Regions from separate parts of the Acidihalobacter prosperus genome, predicted to be linked through region 2. Evidence: predicted binding sites of a transcription regulator. Region 2 holds the regulator's gene; the other holds the start of a gene.

Region 1 (8,044 bases), on a different contig from region 2:
GCGCGCCTCGTCGTCCTCGATGTCCATGTGCGCGGCGAGCTGGTTGGCCAGTCCGCCCACCTCGCGTCCGCCCATCGCATTGGGCTGGCCGGTGAGCGAGAACGGCCCCATGCCAGGGCGCCCGATTCGGCCGGTGGCCAGATGGCAGTTGATCAGCGCGGCCCCCTTATCGACGCCGCTGCTGGATTGGTTGAGTCCCTGCGACCATAGGGTCACGGTTTTTTCGGTGCGCAGGAACAGACGGAAGAATTCGGCCACCTGCGCGGCCGGCAACTCGCAGGCCGCGGCCACCGCGGGAATCGAGGGCGCGGCCCCGCGCGCGGCCTCCAGCGCAGCCTCGAAGCCCTGCGTATGGGTCTCGACGAAACCCTGGTCGAGCCCGCCTTCGCGCGCGAGGTAACTGAGCAGACCATTGAACAGCCAAGCGTCGGTACCCGGACGCAAGGCCAGATGCAGGTCGGCGATGTCGCAGGTGGCCGTGCGCCGCGGATCGACGACCACCACGCGCAGCGCGGGCCGACGCTGCTTCTCGGCCACGATGCGCTGGTACAGCACGGGATGGGTCCAGGCCGCGTTGGAGCCGGCCAGCACCAGCAGGTCGGCCTCCTCGATGTCCCGATAGCTGCAGGGCACCGCGTCCTCGCCCAGCGCGCGCTTGTAGGCAGCGACGGCGGAAGACATGCACAGCCGCGAGTTGGTGTCGATGTTGGCCGCGCCGAGGCAGCCCTTCATCAGCTTGTTGACGACGTAATAGTCTTCGGTGAGCAGCTGGCCCGAGACATAGAACGCCACCGCCTGCGGACCGTGCGCGTCGATGACGCTGCGCAGGCGGCAGGCGACCTCGTCCAGCGCCGCGTCCCAGGCGACCGGCACGCCGCCGATCTCCGGCTGCAGCAGGCGGTCAGATTCGCCCAGGGTCTCGCCGAGGGCGGCCCCCTTGGAGCACACACGGCCGAGGTTGGCCGGATGCGTGGGGTCCGGCTTCACCTCCACCGTGACCCCGGGACGCACCTTGAGGCCACAGCCCACGCCGCAATAGGGACAGACGGTGGCGATCGCCTCAGCCATGGGCGGCTTCCGCGGCGGTTTCCAGCTCCAGCAGAATGCGCCCGTTCTCCACGCGCACGGGATAGCAGGCCGTGCTGCCGCTGTCCGGCGCCACGGCCTCGCCGCGATCGAGTTCGATCACCCAGTTGTGCAGCGGGCAGGTCACGCGATGGCCGTGCACGATGCCCTCGGACAACGGCCCGTTGCGGTGCGGGCAGCGGTTATGCAGCGCGAATACCGCGTCGTCGGCGGCCCGGAATACCGCGATTTCATCTTCGCCGTGGGCCACGACCCGCGCACCCAGGCGCGGGACGTCGGACAGCGCGGCGATGTCGATCCATTGTTTCATCGGTTCACTCCGTCGTTGTGAGGCGGCCGTCAGGCGCTGATGCGGTTGAGCGGGCGGTATTCGCCGGCGTCCGCGCCCTCGGCACGTTCCAGCCAGGGATCGTGCTGCGCATAGGCCTGCGACTCCGCGAAGCGCTTCGCCAGCGCCTTGCGGCCGACCTCGTCCTCGACCACCTTCTGTTTCACCAGGCTCAGGCCGACGCGTTCGATCCAGGGCGCGGTGCGCTCGAGATAGCGCGCGGTCTCGCGGTAGTACTGGACGAAGGCGGCGGCGTATTCGAGCACCTCGGCCTCGCTGCCGACCTTGCACAGGAAATCCGTAGCCCGCACCTTGACGCCACCGTTGCCGCCGACGTGGAGTTCGTAACCCGAATCCACGCACACCACGCCCAGATCCTTGATCGTGGCCTCGGCGCAGTTGCGCGGGCAGCCCGACACGCCGATCTTGAATTTGTGCGGCGTCCAGGTACCCCAGGTCAGTTTTTCGAGCTGGATGCCAAGCCCGGTGGAATCCTGGGTGCCGAAACGGCACCATTCGGAGCCGACGCAGGTCTTGACCGTACGCAGGGCCTTGCCGTAGGCATGGCCGGAAACGAAGCCGGCGCGCGACAGATCGCCCCACATGGCCGGCAGGTCACCCTTCTTGACACCGAGCAGGTCGATACGCTGCCCGCCGGTGATCTTGACGGTCGGCACCTGGTATTTTTCCGCCACCTCGGCGATGGCACGCAGCTCGGCGGGCGTGGTCACGCCGCCCCAGATGCGCGGCACCACCGAATAGGTGCCGTCCTTCTGGATGTTGGCGTGCACGCGCTCGTTGATGAAGCGCGCGCGGCCGTCGTCCTCGTACTCACCGGGCCAGTTCATCAGCAGGTAGTAGTTGAGCGCGGGACGGCAGACGTGGCAGCCGTCCGGAGTCGACCATTCCATGGCCTCGAACACCGCCGGCAGGGTCTTGAGCTCGCGCGTGCGGATGGCCTCTCGCACCTCGTCATGGGTGTGTTCGGTACAGGGGCAAAGGGATTTTTTCGACGGCGTCTGCGAATAGTCGCCGCCCAGCGTGTTGGCGAGCAGGGATTCCACGAGACCGGTGCATGAGCCGCAGGAATTGCTCGCCTTGGTGTGCGCCCGCACGTCTTCCAGGGTGAACAGCTTCTTGCTGGTGATGGCCTGCACGATCTCGCCCTTGCAGACGCCGTTGCAGCCGCAGATCTCGGCATTGTCGGGCAGCGCCGCGATCCGCGAGGCCTCGTCGCCGTGACCGGCATCGCCGATATGGGCCTGGCCGAACAGCAGGTGCTCGCGCAGGTCCGTGATGTCGGCTTCGTCGCGCATCAGCTGGAAGTACCAGGCGCCGTCGAGCGTGTCGCCATACATCACTGCACCCTTGATGCGGTTGTCGCGGATCACGAGCTTCTTGTAGACGCCGCGCGCGGCGTCCTGCAGCACCATTTCCTCGCTGTGTTCGTCGCCGTTGAAATCGCCGGCGGAGAACAGGTCGATGCCGGTGACCTTGAGCTTGGTCGAGGTCATCGAACCGCCGTACTTGGCGATGCCGTATTCGGCCAGATGATTGGCGCACACCTTGGCCTGCTCGAACAGTGGCGCGACCAGGCCATAAACGCTGCCGCGATGCTGCACGCACTCGCCGACCGCGTAGATGCTCGGATCGAAGGTCTGCAGAGTGTCGTTGACCAGGATGCCGCGTTCGCAATAGAGCCCCGACTGCTGCGCCAGCTCGATGTTCGGCCGGATGCCCACCGCCATCACCACGAGATCGGCCGGCAGCTCGCTGCCGTCCTGGAAACGCACGCCGGTGACGCGATCGTCACCGAGCACCTCGGTGGTCTGCGCCTGCAGGCGGAACTGCATGCCGCGCTCCTGCAGCGAACGCATCAGCAGATCCGCGGCGACCTGATCGAGCTGGCGCTCCATGAGCGTGCCGAGCAGGTGCACGACCGTGACCTCCATGCCCTGCTTCATCAGGCCGTTGGCGGCCTCGAGGCCGAGCAGTCCGCCGCCGATCACCACCGCGCGACGGCCCGTGCGCGAGGAGGCCAGCATGGTGTCGACGTCGTGGATGTCGCGGAAGGCGATCACACCCTGCTTGTCGTGGCCGGGCACCGGAATGATAAAGGGCTTGGAGCCCGTCGCGAGGATCAGGCGGTCATAGGGCGCCTCGGTGCCGTCGTCGGTGATCGCGCAGCGGCGCACGCGATCGATGCGCGTCACCCGCTTGCCCTTGTGCAGAGTAATGCCGTTGTCGGCATACCAGGCGTCGTCGTTGAGGATGATGTCGTCGACCGTTTTCTCGCCGGCCAGCACCGGCGACAGCATGATGCGATTGTAATTGCCGTAGGGTTCGTCGCCGAACACGGTGATGTCGTACATGTCCGGCGCGAGCTTGAGCAGCTCCTCGAGGGTCCGCACCCCCGCCATGCCATTGCCCACCAATACCAGTTTCTGCCTGCCAGTCATTGCGTGATCTCCCAAATCAGGATGTGCCGTCGCCAGCCTTGCCGAGCGCATGGGCGGCAGACGACGGACGCGATTGGTTCATGTGACGAAGGGTTTCCAGCGTGACCCTGGGCGCGGCGACCGCGAACGACTCGAGGTACCCCACGGGGTCGTGAGGGTCGAAGCGCCCGCCGTCGAAAAAGACGTCGGCGCCCATGGACAGCGGCTCCGGCATCGCCTGTGCGAGCTGCCAGTCGCCTGCGTGCAGGCCCTCGGGCTTGTAGTCGATCCTGGGATAGGTCCAGCCCAGGGCTTCGGCGGCCTCGCGGTAATACTCCGGGCGATACGCGGCCGCGGCCACGGCGGCCATGTCGTGCGCCGTATCGACCTGCCCCCAGCGATAGAGCTGGGTGATGAACCACAGAGCGTGCGAACGCCAGGGGAACATCGCGGCATGACGCTGAAAAACGTTGAAATCCGGATGCGCCACCGCTGGCGTACCGGGGTCGTAGACCAACTGCTCGCCCAACGGCAGGCGGAGCGACGCCTCCTTGACGCCGATGTATTCCGAACGCGCCAGCAGCCGGGCCGCCTGCTCCCGATGCGCGGGATCGTCCAGCCACTGCCCGGCGCGCATCAGGGCGCGCACCAGTGCACGCAGGGTGAGCGGATGACGCTCCGCCCATTCCTGGGTGACGCCCAGCACCTTTTCCGGCTTGTGCCGCCAGAGCTGGTCGCTGGTCATCAGGATATGGCCATGCCCGCCCTGCACCGCCACGCTGTTCCAGGGCTCGCCGACGCAGAAACCGTCGATTTCGCCGGCCCGCAGGCGGGCCACCATCTGCGGGGGCGGGATCACCACGATCCGCACGTCGCGGTCCGGATCGATCCCCGCGGCGGCAAGCCAGTAACGCAGCTCGTAATTGTGGCTGGAGACGGGATACACCACCGCAAAGGTCAACGGCGGCCGCCCGGCCTGGCGGTCGGCATCGATCAGCGCGCACAGACTGTCCGCCGTGCACGGGCGCCGTGCCAGCGCCGCCTCGTCCTGCTCGCGCAGGCGGGCGAACAGACGCCGCGACACCGTGATCGCGTTGCCCGACAGCCCCAGGCTCAGGGCCGCGATCAACGGACGCCTGACCGCGGTGATGCCGAGCTGGCTCGCCACCGGCATGCCCGCCAGCATCTGCGCGCCGTCGAGCGCGCCCATCATGACCTTGTCGCGGATATTCGCCCAGGAAGGCTCGCGCGACAGCGTCACGTCCAGGTGCTCGTCGGCGAACAGGCCCAATTCGCGCGCGACCACCAGCGGCGCGCAGTCGGTCAGCGGCACGAAGCCCAGGGTCAACTCGCGCTGTTCCAGCTCGTCTCCCGGCCGCTTGCCGAGACTCAGCCTGGTACGTCCGCCTGCGCTGCTATCCACCATGCCAAACCGCTCCATTCCGGCCAAAAAAAAGGCGCCGCTCCGCTTCATGCCACGCATGAACGTCACGACGCCTTTGTCGAAATTCGATCGATTTCACCGATCCGGGTCGGTAGCCCGCCATTGGGCGCCATCCCGGTCTTTTCGTGCTGTCGGTGTGAGCCAAGCACATCGCGTGCCAAGCTCCCGACATCCATTTGCCTGGGCTGCACACGCCCACACCCGCCATTCGCGCACCTGTTTGGTGCAACAGCCGGGCGTCGGCACCATTCCGGCGCCCGGCTGTTCCTTCAGTGCTTGCCCGGGAAGCCGCCCAGACCGTTGAAGGCCATATAGAGCGAGTACACGCTGACCGCGATGGCGATGAACATTTCCAGGAAAATGAAGGCCACGCCGTATTTGTACCAAGGTTCGTGTGGCGTCTGCTGTTCGTTGTTTTGCATGAGTGATCTCCAATCGATGGAAGGCATGGGTTCGCTGTCGGCAAGGAGGTGGCGGCGCGCCGGAGCATGATCCCGCTCCGGCACGCGCGGCCTCAGGCCTTGTCAGCCACCGGTTTCGGACGGCCGAGCAGGCCGTCGCCGATCCCGTGATCCTCGGGGTGATGCTCGTAGCGCGCCGCCCAGAAGTAGAACAGGGTGAACGGGATGAACATGAACAGCGCGATATAGAGGTAACCCATGTGGATATTCGCGGTGTGGGCGAATACCAGTGGGTAGACGATGCCGCCTGCGGTCGAAACGCCGCCGATGAAGCCCGCGGCGACGCCGGGGCGATTCGGGAACAGCAGCGGCACGAGTGCAAAGGTACCGCCGGTACCGAAGCTCACGAACACGCCGAAGGCGACCAGCACCATCACCGACAGGGGCAGCGAATTCATCAGGCCTGCGACCGTCAGCGCCACCATGGACAACGTGATCAGCAGCAGCGAGATGGCCAGCCAGTGCAGCCGCGGCGCATAGGGCAGCGTGCGCGCGATCATCGGCAGCGGCGTCCAGCCACGGCGCTGGAACAGGTCGGACATGAACCCCGAAAATGGCCGGAACAGCGATGCGGTGAAGGACTGCACCGCCGCAAAGGTGCCGGCCGCGATCTGCACGCCGGCGATACTCGTGAAGCCCAGCGCCAGCAGCGCCTCGTGGAAGCCGCGCGTGAAGTAACCCGGCAACCAGGCGTTCATCGCGATTTCGAGGCCGAAGGACATGGCGTAGGCCAGCATCAGGGCAATGGCGATGTAGCGGGTCCAGACGTAGACCGTGCCGCGCAGATCAGCGGACTGGCGCGCGGTGGCGCGCACCTTGTCATGCTTGGCGGCCTCGCCGCGCAGCAGATACCACGCCGCAATCACCAGCGCGATCACGCCCAGCCACAAAAAGGCCGCCTGATAGTCGAGCCCGAAGATACGCGGCAGCAGCAGCGCGCCAACGCCGGCGCCGACGTTGCCGGTACCGGCATACAAGCCCTCGGCGGTACCGATTTCGCCCGGCTCGAACCACTGGGCCACATGCTGGATGCCGACCACGAAGGACACGCCCGCGATGGCCACGATCACCCGCTCGATGAACAGGATGTCGTAGTCCGTGGTGTAGGCCGAGGCGATCGAGACGAGTCCGCAGACGGCCAGAATGAAGGCGAAGGTGCGCGGCGCACCGAAGCGGTCCGCCGCCCAACCGGCGATGATGCGGCCGATGGGTGCCATCCAGATGGCCGAGCTGGCGAGCAGTCCGAGTGCGGCCAGGCTGAGGTTATAGTGGTTCGCGATACTCGGGCTGAAAGCCGCCGTCGAGAACCACATCAGGAAACACCAGAAAAATCCCACCGTCGCGATGACGAGTTGTTCCACCTTGTGCGTTTTCATCAATCCTCCAGAGCGTTCAAGTCGGTTCGGCGCATGCCTTGGTCCCAGGGGGCATCCGAGCGATGGCCATGTCTGATCAACCTGTTGACCGGACGGGCAGCCTGGTGGCGCCAGCCTCGCGCCACGCATCGATACATTTCCGCCTCCCGCATCACGGCCTCCAACGGTCTTCCCGGCACAAAAAAAACGGCGGCCCACGACCGCAGTTGCGATCAGGGTGACGCCGTTGTCTTTGGTTTAAGAGTCCGCGTTGACTCTTGGAAGCAAGCGGCCCTTCATTGGCCCGATCATGCTCGATGGTGGGATAAGCAATACCCGTACCAGAGACGGGAAAAACCGCTTTACAGGGCCATACCACGGGATCAAGGGCGGTTTTTCGCCCGCATTGACGTCTCCGTGGAAACGCCGGATAAGCTCGAAAATGGTGCTGCGCGCACTATGCGCGCCCCGATGTGGTGCGTTCAGCCAAGCAATTCGGCGGCGGCGAGCAGCATCCGCGCGACGTCGCCGAGCTTCTGGTTGCGGTCCATGGCAAGCTTGCGCAGGGCGGCGTAGGCATCCTCTTCGGACAGACCCTTCTGGCGCATCAGCACCCCCTTGGCCTTGTCGATATCTCGCCGATCGGCCAGTTTGTTGCGCGTCAGCTCAAGCTCGTTGCGCAGGGCCTGGAACTCGCGAAAACGGGCGATGGCCACCTCCATGATCGGCTTGAGGCGGCTGGGGCTGAGGCCGTCGACGATGTACGCGCTGACGCCGGCACGCACCGCTTCCTCGATAGTCGCACCGTCGCTCTGGCTGGCGAACATCACCACCGGGCGCGGAATTTCGCGATTGATCAGGCGCATGGACTCGAGGGTATCGCGGTCGGGGATGTCCATATCCACGAAGACAACGTCCGGCTGCAGTTCCTG
Region 2 (8,044 bases):
GTACTGGAGCTTGAGCGCCCATTCGGCATTGCAGTGCAACGCGCGCATGTGCTGGATGGGCGCCTGGGCCAGGAGCCCATCCTCCAGCATCAGCAGATGCGTGTCGATGAAGGTGCCGACATCGGCAGGCGCATTTTCGGGGATGCGGTCGCGCACGCCCTTGAGTTCGGCCTTGGCGCGCTGTAGCGCACGGCGGAAACGACGAATCTCGGCAGGCAGATCCGCGGTGGCAAGGCGCCGTTCGACGATTTCCGGCGACTCCTGTTCATAGCGGTATGCGCGGCCGATGGCGATGCCGCGGGAGACACCGATGCCGTTGAGCAGCAGGCTCATGCAGTGATGCTTCCTTCGTGCTGGCGGGCGGAGTCGGGATCCGCGCCGGGTGGCGGCGTCGCGTGTGCGATGCCCCTTCTGTTTATAGCATTCGGGCCCTTGTCGCCGGTCTCAGCTTTCTTCCCCGAAACGGTCGGCGATCAGCGTACTCAGTTCGGCCAGCGCCTGTTCGGCGTCGGTACCGTCGGCGTGCAGTGTCAGCGTGCTGCCTTGGGCGGCGGCAAGCATCATGACCCCCATGATGCTCTTGCCGTTCACGCGGCGCCCGTTGCGCTCGAGTTCGATGTGGGCATCGAAGCGGCTGGCCAGCCCGACCAGGCGCGCCGCGGCGCGCGCGTGCAGCCCGAGCCGGTTGACGATGGTGACCTCAGTCTTTGCCATGCCTGCTGACCTCCTGGCAGTTGAGGACGCCGTCGTGCCCGCCGCTCAGCGCCTTGTCCATGAGCGCATCCAGATCGAGCGCGGGATAATTGAAGATGCGGATCAGCATGGGCAGGTTGACGCCGGCCAGAATGCGCACCTGATGCGCGTCATTGCAGAGTCGGCAGGCGATATTGCTGGGCGTGGAGCCGAACATGTCGGTCAGCACCAGGACGCCGTTGCCGGTATCGAGTCGGTCGCACAGTTCGCGGGCACGTTTGAGTATTTCATCCGGATCCGATACCGGCGAGACGGCCAGATTGGCCACGGACAGCGGTGTCTCGCGCAACATGCCGCGGGCCGTTTCCATCAGGTCGGCACCCAGTCGGTTGTGCGTGATGAGCAGGATTCCCACGGACATGAAACGATGAGCCTATGCAGGGTCGGGCGAATGGGGGCGGGCCATCAACCCAGCTCCCGGTGACGGATGGTGATTTCGGTACCGCGTTCGTCGCGGAAGGCGTCTCCGAGCCGCTGCACGAGGTAGACCGAGCGGTGTTGCCCGCCCGTGCAGCCGATCGACACGGTCAGATAACTGCGGTTTTCCGCCTCGAAGCGCGGAATCCAGGTCTGCAGGAACTGGCGGATATCATGGTACATATCCTCGACCATCGGGTGCGAGGCCAGATAGTGCTGCACCGATGGGTCGAGTCCGGTCTGGTTGCGCAGCCGCGGTTCCCAGTGCGGATTGGGCAGGCAGCGGACGTCGAAAATGAAATCGGAGTCACCCGGCACGCCGTGCTTGAAGCCGAACGACTGGAATTGCAGCGACAGTGAGCCGACGTGGCTGCGTCCGATGCGTTCGCGAATCTGGGCGCTGAGTTGATGGACGTTGCTGCGGGTGGTGTCGATGGTCAGATCGGCATGTTCGGCGATCACCGCGAGCAGCGAACGTTCCAGGTGTATCGCCTCGATCAGCGGCAGGCCCTTGCGCGACAGCGGGTGTTTGCGGCGGGTTTCGCTGAAGCGCTTGAGCAGCGTGTCGATCTCGGCCTGCAGATAGATGATTTCGAGTTGCACGCCGCGCGTGCGGATGTCCTCGAGAATGTCCTTGAAGCGGCGTAGCTCCTCGATGCCGCTGCGGGCATCGATGCCGACGGCGGCTTCGTCGTAAAGCTTGACCTTGGGGCTGAGCAGGTTTTCGACGAAGGCAGGCAGCAGGCCGAGGTGCAGGTTGTCGATGCAATACAATCCCTCGTCTTCTAGGGCGTGCAGGGCGACGGTCTTGCCGGAGCCCGAAAGGCCGCTGATGATGATCAGTCTCACGGTTGGTTCCCGAGGCGTTCCTGCTGGCGCTGGATCAGGTCGTCGGCCGCATCATAACCGGATTGCAGCAACAGATGTTTGCGCACCGCGGCTTCGACCAGCACCGCCAGGTTGCGGCTGGGGGCGACGGGAATCTCGATCACGGGGATCTCGACACCGAGCAGGCGCCGGGTCCGGGTAATGCCGTACAGCCGGTGCTCGTCTGCATGATGGCCGCCGTGATGGTGGCGCAGGTCGATGATCAGCCTCAGGTACTTGTTGAGCTTGATCGCATTGTCGCCGTACATCGCGCGCACGTTGAGAATGCCGAGGCCGCGTACCTCGAGCATGTCCTGCAGCACCATCGGGCAACGCCCCTGCAGGGTGTCGGGGGTAATGCGGGCAAATTCGGGGGCGTCGTCCGCGACCAGTCGGTGGCCGCGGGTGATCAGTTCCAGCGCCAGCTCGCTCTTGCCCACGTTGCTGTCGCCGGTCAGCAACAGACCCGTGCCGAGTACCTCCATGAACACGCCGTGTGCGGTGGCGGTTTCGGCGAGGGTCTCGCTCAGGTAGTAGCGCAGGGTGCTGATGAGTTCCTGGGTGGCCAGTGGCGAGGCGAACAGCGGGATGCCGGCGTGCTCGGCCAGCCCGATCATGCGCTCGTCCGGGAATTCCCCGCCGCCGATCACGATCAGAATGCTTTCGCCGTTGAACATCTGCCGCAAGGCCTGTTCGCGGGCGTCGTCGTCGAGCTGGCGCAGATAGGCGCACTCGCGACTGCCAAGCACCTGGACGCAATGCGGGTGCACCAGATTCAGATGTCCGACGAGGGTGGCGCCGCCCCAGTGCGTGTCGGCGGCGGACAGCTGGTGTACGCCTCCGTCGCGTCCCGACAGCCAGGAGAGCTGCAGGCGCTTGCCGAGCGCTTGGTAGAGGGCAGCCGCTGAAAGATTGGCTTCCATGGCGTCGCCTAGGCGGCGTGCCGGGCTTCCCAGTCGCTGAGCAGTCCCAGAGTGGCTTCGCTGCCATCGGCAGTGCGCAGCTGTTGCACGGCGACCGGGTCGCTGAACAGCTGCGCCAGCCTGGAAAGCGTCTCCAGGTGTTCGCTGGCGCTATCCTCCGGCACCAGCAACGCGAACAGCAGGTCGACGGGTTGCTGGTCGGGGGCATCGAAATCGATGCCCCCGCTGAGTTTGATGAAGGCGGCCTGCGTCTCCTTGAGCCCGGTCATGCGGCCGTGGGGGATCGCCACCCCATGGCCCAAGCCGGTGCTGCCGAGGCGTTCGCGCGCGAGCAAGGTATCGAAGACCTCGTGCGAGGAAACCTGCCCGCCTTGGGCCAGCAGCTCGCTCAGTGCTTCCAGCGCCCGTTTCTTGCTGTGGATGTCGGCACCGCTGAGGATGCGCTCGGTGGTGAGAAGTTCGCCTATCTGCATGGTTCAGGTGTCGCCCCGATGTTTTCAGGTGGCCGTGCGTTTGGTCGCTTCGGCCTTGTGGTGGTCCTTGGTTTTTTCCTTGTGCTTGATGACCTGCCGGTCGAGCTTGTCGACGAGTGCGTCGATGGCGGCGTACATGTCTTCGCTGACGGCGTCCGCGAAGAGCTGGTTGCCGCTGAGATTGAGGCTGGCTTCGGCTTTCTGGCGCAGTTTTTCTACGGAGAGGATCACGTGGACGTCAATCATGTTGTCGAAATGCCGCTCGAGGCGCTGGAATTTTTCGCTCACATAGCTGCGCAGGGCGTCGGTCAGCTCGATATGGTGCCCGGACAGATTGATTTGCATACGATACTCCTCGTTGAGGGCCATGTCTTATGTGCCCATGTGGGGGGCGGGGCCGTCATGGCTGGCGCCATCCCGCGGCCGCTTTCGCGGCCAGGGGCGGCATCCCCCGCCGCCTGATGTCGACGCTCGCACCCGACCGTGCTCCCTGGTCCGGCCGGCCCGCGGCAGGTGTTTCGCGGTGCGCAAGGTCGAGGATACGTGTGAAGTCGCCATAATCTGAGTCTAGTTGAGGCGCTTGCGATCGCTGGAGGACGGGATGTTCATGCCCTCGCGGTACTTGGCCACGGTGCGGCGCGCCACCTGGATGCCCTTTTCGCCGAGCAGGTCGGCGATCTTGCTGTCCGACAGGGGCTTGTCACCGGGTTCGCCCTCGATCAGCTTGCGGATCATCGCGCGTATGGCGACGGCCGAGCACTCGCCGCCGTCGGCCGTGCCGACATGGCTGGAGAAGAAGTACTTGAATTCGAAGATGCCGCGGGGGGTATACATGTATTTCTGGGTGGTGACGCGGGAGATGGTCGATTCGTGCATCTCGACCTGTTCGGCGATGTCGCGCAGCACCAGCGGTTTCATGGCCTCCTCGCCGTATTCCAGAAAGCCTCGCTGTTGCTCGACGATGGCGGTGGCGACGCGCAACAGGGTTTCGTTGCGGCTTTGCAGGCTCTTGATGAACCAGCGGGCCTCCTGCAGCTGATTCTTCATGTAGGTGTTGTCCACGCTGCTGTCCGCGCGCCGGACCATCGAGGCGTAGGTCGAATTCACGCGCAGGCGCGGCGCCACCTCCGAGTTGAGCTCCACGCGCCAGCGCTGCCCCTGTTTGCGCACGGTCACGTCGGGGACGATGTACTCGGGGCGGCTGTTGCTGATCTGCGCGCCAGGGCGGGGGTTGAGCGACTGGATCAGTGCGATGGTTTCCTGCAGCTCGGTCTCGTCCAGATCCAGGTGACGCATCAGTGCCTTGAAATCGTGGTTGCCGAGCAGGTCGATGTGCGATTGCACAAGATGCCGCGCCGATGCCAGCCGGGGGGTGTCCCTCGGCATCTCCGAGAGCTGTATGTCAAGGCACTCGGACAGGTTGCGCGCACCGCAGCCGGGCGGATCGAGCCGTTGTACGAGATGCAGTACGGCTTCGACGTCCTCGATCTCGAGTTCGGTCTGCAGTTGATCCGCGAGCGAGGCGCGGATGTTTTCCAGGTCTTCCTGAAGATAGCCGTCGTTGCCGATCGCGTCGATCAGGGTCATGGCGATCAGGCGGTCCTGCTCGTTCATGGTGGCGAGGTGGACCTGCCAGAGCAGATGGTCCGCAAGCGATTCGCCGTCTCCGCTCTGCGACTCATAGGGGTCGCGGTCGTCGCCTTCGGAGGGTGCGGAGCCGGCCGCGGAGGGCGGTTCGTAGATGTCGTCCCAGGCGCTGTCGACGGGCAGCTCGTCCGGAATCGTGTCCTGCGACGGACTGTCCTCGGCGCTGCTTTCGCGGGCTTCGCCGTTGATCGGTTCGCCGTCCGCGCCTTCGCCCCGGCCGCCGTCCTCGTCGATTTCGAGCATGGGGTTGGTCTCGAGCACTTCCTGGATGTGCGTCTGCAGCTCGAGCGTCGAGTACTGCAGCAGACGTATCGCCTGCTGCAGCTGGGGAGTCATCGCCAGGGATTGCCCCAGCCTGAGTTGAATGGATGGCTTGATCATCGCGCCTGATGTTTATCTTGAATCCGCGTTTAACGCAATGGTCATCATCGGTCTACGGGATGTTGTTAGAGTCGGAAGTCCTGCCCCAGATAGACCTCGCGGGCCTTCTGATTGTGCAGGATGTCTTCCGGCGCGCCTTCGGCGAGCACATGACCCTCGCTCAGGATATAGGCTCGCTGGCAGATGCCGAGGGTTTCACGCACATTGTGATCGGTAATCAAGACGCCAATGTCCCGGTCGCTCAGGTGTCGCACGATCCGCTGGATGTCGAGTACCGAAATGGGGTCGACGCCGGCGAAGGGTTCGTCGAGCAGGATGAAGGCCGGGTCGGCGGCCAGCGCGCGCGCAATCTCGACGCGTCGTCTCTCACCGCCCGAGAGGCTGAAGCCGCGACTGGCGCGGATATGCCCGATCTGCAATTCATCCAACAGACTTTCCAGGGTTTCATTCTGTGCCCTGGGGTCGAGATTGTCACGCAGTTCGAGTACGGCGCGGATGTTGGCTTCGACGCTGAGGCGGCGGAAAACCGAGGCTTCCTGCGGCAGATAGCCAACGCCCATGCGTGCGCGGGCGTGCATGGGGAAGCGGGTGATGTCCTGATCGTTGAGGTGTATCCGCCCCGAATCCGGCTGAATCAGACCGACGATGATGTAGAAGCAGGTGGTCTTGCCCGCGCCGTTGGGGCCGAGCAGGCCGACGATTTCGCCGCTGCCGACCTCGAGGGAAACGCCGCCGAGCACGTCGCGTCCGCGATAGCGCTTGGTCAGGCCACTGGCGCCGAGCACGCTCATGGCGCGGATTTTCCCGTCGTGCCCTGATCGGGCACCAGCGTGGCCTCGACGCGATGCCCAGGCGCACCGGCGGTGACGACGCCATTTTTCGTGTCGTAGACGATATGCGTGCTGCTGAAGGTGTTGCGCTCCTGGCTCAGTTCGGCCTGTCCCTGCAGTTGTATCTGCCGGCTGTCCGGCAGGTAGAGCATGTGCGCCGCGTGTCCCTTGACCGGTTTGCCCTTGGGGGTGACGTCGCTGAAGGTGGCCGGGTTGCCGTCCATGGTCAGGCGTTCGACCGGTCCCTTGGGCGGCGCCACCACGGTCAGTCGGTCGCCGTCGATGGTGAGGGTGTTCTGGGTGACGCGGACGTGCCCGGTGTAGATGCCGACACCGGTCTTCTGGTCGAAATGAAATCGGTCTGCGCTGATATGCACGGGCGCATCGCGTGCCACCGGCGGCGCGGCCACGGCAGCGGCCGGCAGCAGCGCGGCTAGAAACAGCAGGCGCCATGGCACGCGCCGTTCTACGCTCGGCCGGGGCTCAGGGCTGCGCGGTGGGGCGGGTGTAGACACTGTTCACGTCCTTTAGGAGGTCGAAGACCTGCTGCTTGAAATTCGCGTCCAGGCCGATGCCCCGCGTCACGTAGCCGGGGCCTTCGATGCGCGTGGGTTTCGGGCTGGTCGCGATCTGCCGACGCGTGTCGACCGTCACATCATTGGATATCACGCGAATCGTCCGACCCTGCGCGTCCTGACGCGTGATCACCACCCGTTCCGGCATGCGCACGACGGTGTCGCCGGGCAACAGTACCGCGCTGGGTGAGCGCAGCGTGACCGGCGCGCCGTGCTCAGGATATACCACGAGCACGGGATCGGTCAGCCGGGTCAGGCGGTCGGGCAGGGTGTGTGCGAGATGCGTCGCCCGTAGCCGGTAGCGTGGCTGCCCATCGCGGCGCATCTGGGTCAGGGTGATGTCGTCGGCGGAGTAGTCGGTGCCGCGGGCCAAGGGGGCAACCTTGAGCGGCGGCGGCAGCACGTGTCGAGCCAGCCACAGACCCAGTAGCAGGGTGACGGCCAGTGCGGCGCCTGTGAGCAGGCGCTGCGCGTTCATGCGAGATAGGTCGCGACCAGGCGTTCGTACTGCCCCTGGGCGCGCATCACCAGTTCGCAGGCTTCGCGTGCCGCACCCTGGCCGCCGGCGCGTGCCGTCACCCAGTGCGCGTGCGTGCGGACTTCGGCGGCCGCGTCGGCGACGGCGATGCCGAGCCCGGCGCGGCGTATCACCGGCAGGTCGACGAGGTCGTCGCCGACGAAGGCGGCGGCGGCAGGCGGTAGCCCGAGCGTCGTCAGCAGATCCTCGAAGGCCGGCAGTTTGTCGCGGCGGCCTTGGATCACGTGCTCGATGCCGAGATCGGCCGCGCGGCGGGCGACGACCTGCGAACGCCTTCCCGTAAGCAGTGCGAGGGTCACGCCGCTGGCCTGGAGCATGCGCATGCCGTGACCGTCGCGCGAATTGAAGGCTTTGTATTCCTGGCCGTCGTCGCCGAGAAACAGGCGACCGTCGGTGAGTACGCCGTCGACGTCGAAGATCATCACGCGTATGGCGCGCGCGCGCGCCAGCACCGGGCCTGCCGGCTGTTGTTCGATGTCGTTCGGGGCGGCGCCCGCGTGCTTGTCCCGGCTCATGTCACACCACGCCCGCACGCATCAGGTCATGCATGTTCAGCGCGCCGACCAGTCGGGACTGCTCGTCGACGACCGGCAGCGCCTGGATACGGTGGTCCTCCATCAGCTTGACCACCGCGGCTGCC

What was found. Region 2 encodes sigma-54, which starts transcription at its own class of promoters, with help from an activator protein. Its sites were predicted from a motif close to TGGCANGNTNCNTGCTT; they were not measured.
Region 1: the regulator sigma-54 is predicted to act here: its motif matches at 5,440-5,456, upstream of THPRO_RS15635 (CmpA/NrtA family ABC transporter substrate-binding protein).

The regions. Positions count from the first base shown of each region.
Region 1 covers NZ_JQSG02000006.1:1,048,773-1,056,816, reverse strand. The annotation lists gene THPRO_RS15650 (nitrate reductase) at 1-1,068, opposite strand, end outside; gene nirD (nitrite reductase small subunit NirD) at 1,061-1,396, opposite strand; gene nirB (nitrite reductase large subunit NirB) at 1,426-3,873, opposite strand; gene THPRO_RS15635 (CmpA/NrtA family ABC transporter substrate-binding protein) at 3,890-5,278, opposite strand; gene THPRO_RS17130 (hypothetical protein) at 5,566-5,718, opposite strand; gene THPRO_RS15630 (MFS transporter) at 5,811-7,133, opposite strand; gene THPRO_RS15625 (ANTAR domain-containing response regulator) at 7,595-8,044, opposite strand, start outside.
Region 2 covers NZ_JQSG02000003.1:107,383-115,426, reverse strand. The annotation lists gene ptsP (phosphoenolpyruvate--protein phosphotransferase) at 1-333, opposite strand, end outside; gene THPRO_RS07290 (HPr family phosphocarrier protein) at 445-714, opposite strand; gene THPRO_RS07285 (PTS sugar transporter subunit IIA) at 701-1,114, opposite strand; gene rapZ (RNase adapter RapZ) at 1,159-2,019, opposite strand; gene hprK (HPr(Ser) kinase/phosphatase) at 2,016-2,960, opposite strand; gene ptsN (PTS IIA-like nitrogen regulatory protein PtsN) at 2,969-3,433, opposite strand; gene hpf (ribosome hibernation-promoting factor, HPF/YfiA family) at 3,458-3,778, opposite strand; gene THPRO_RS07260 (RNA polymerase factor sigma-54) at 4,001-5,461, opposite strand; gene lptB (LPS export ABC transporter ATP-binding protein) at 5,527-6,252, opposite strand; gene lptA (lipopolysaccharide transport periplasmic protein LptA) at 6,249-6,749, opposite strand; gene lptC (LPS export ABC transporter periplasmic protein LptC) at 6,775-7,344, opposite strand; gene THPRO_RS07240 (KdsC family phosphatase) at 7,341-7,826, opposite strand; gene THPRO_RS07235 (KpsF/GutQ family sugar-phosphate isomerase) at 7,921-8,044, opposite strand, start outside.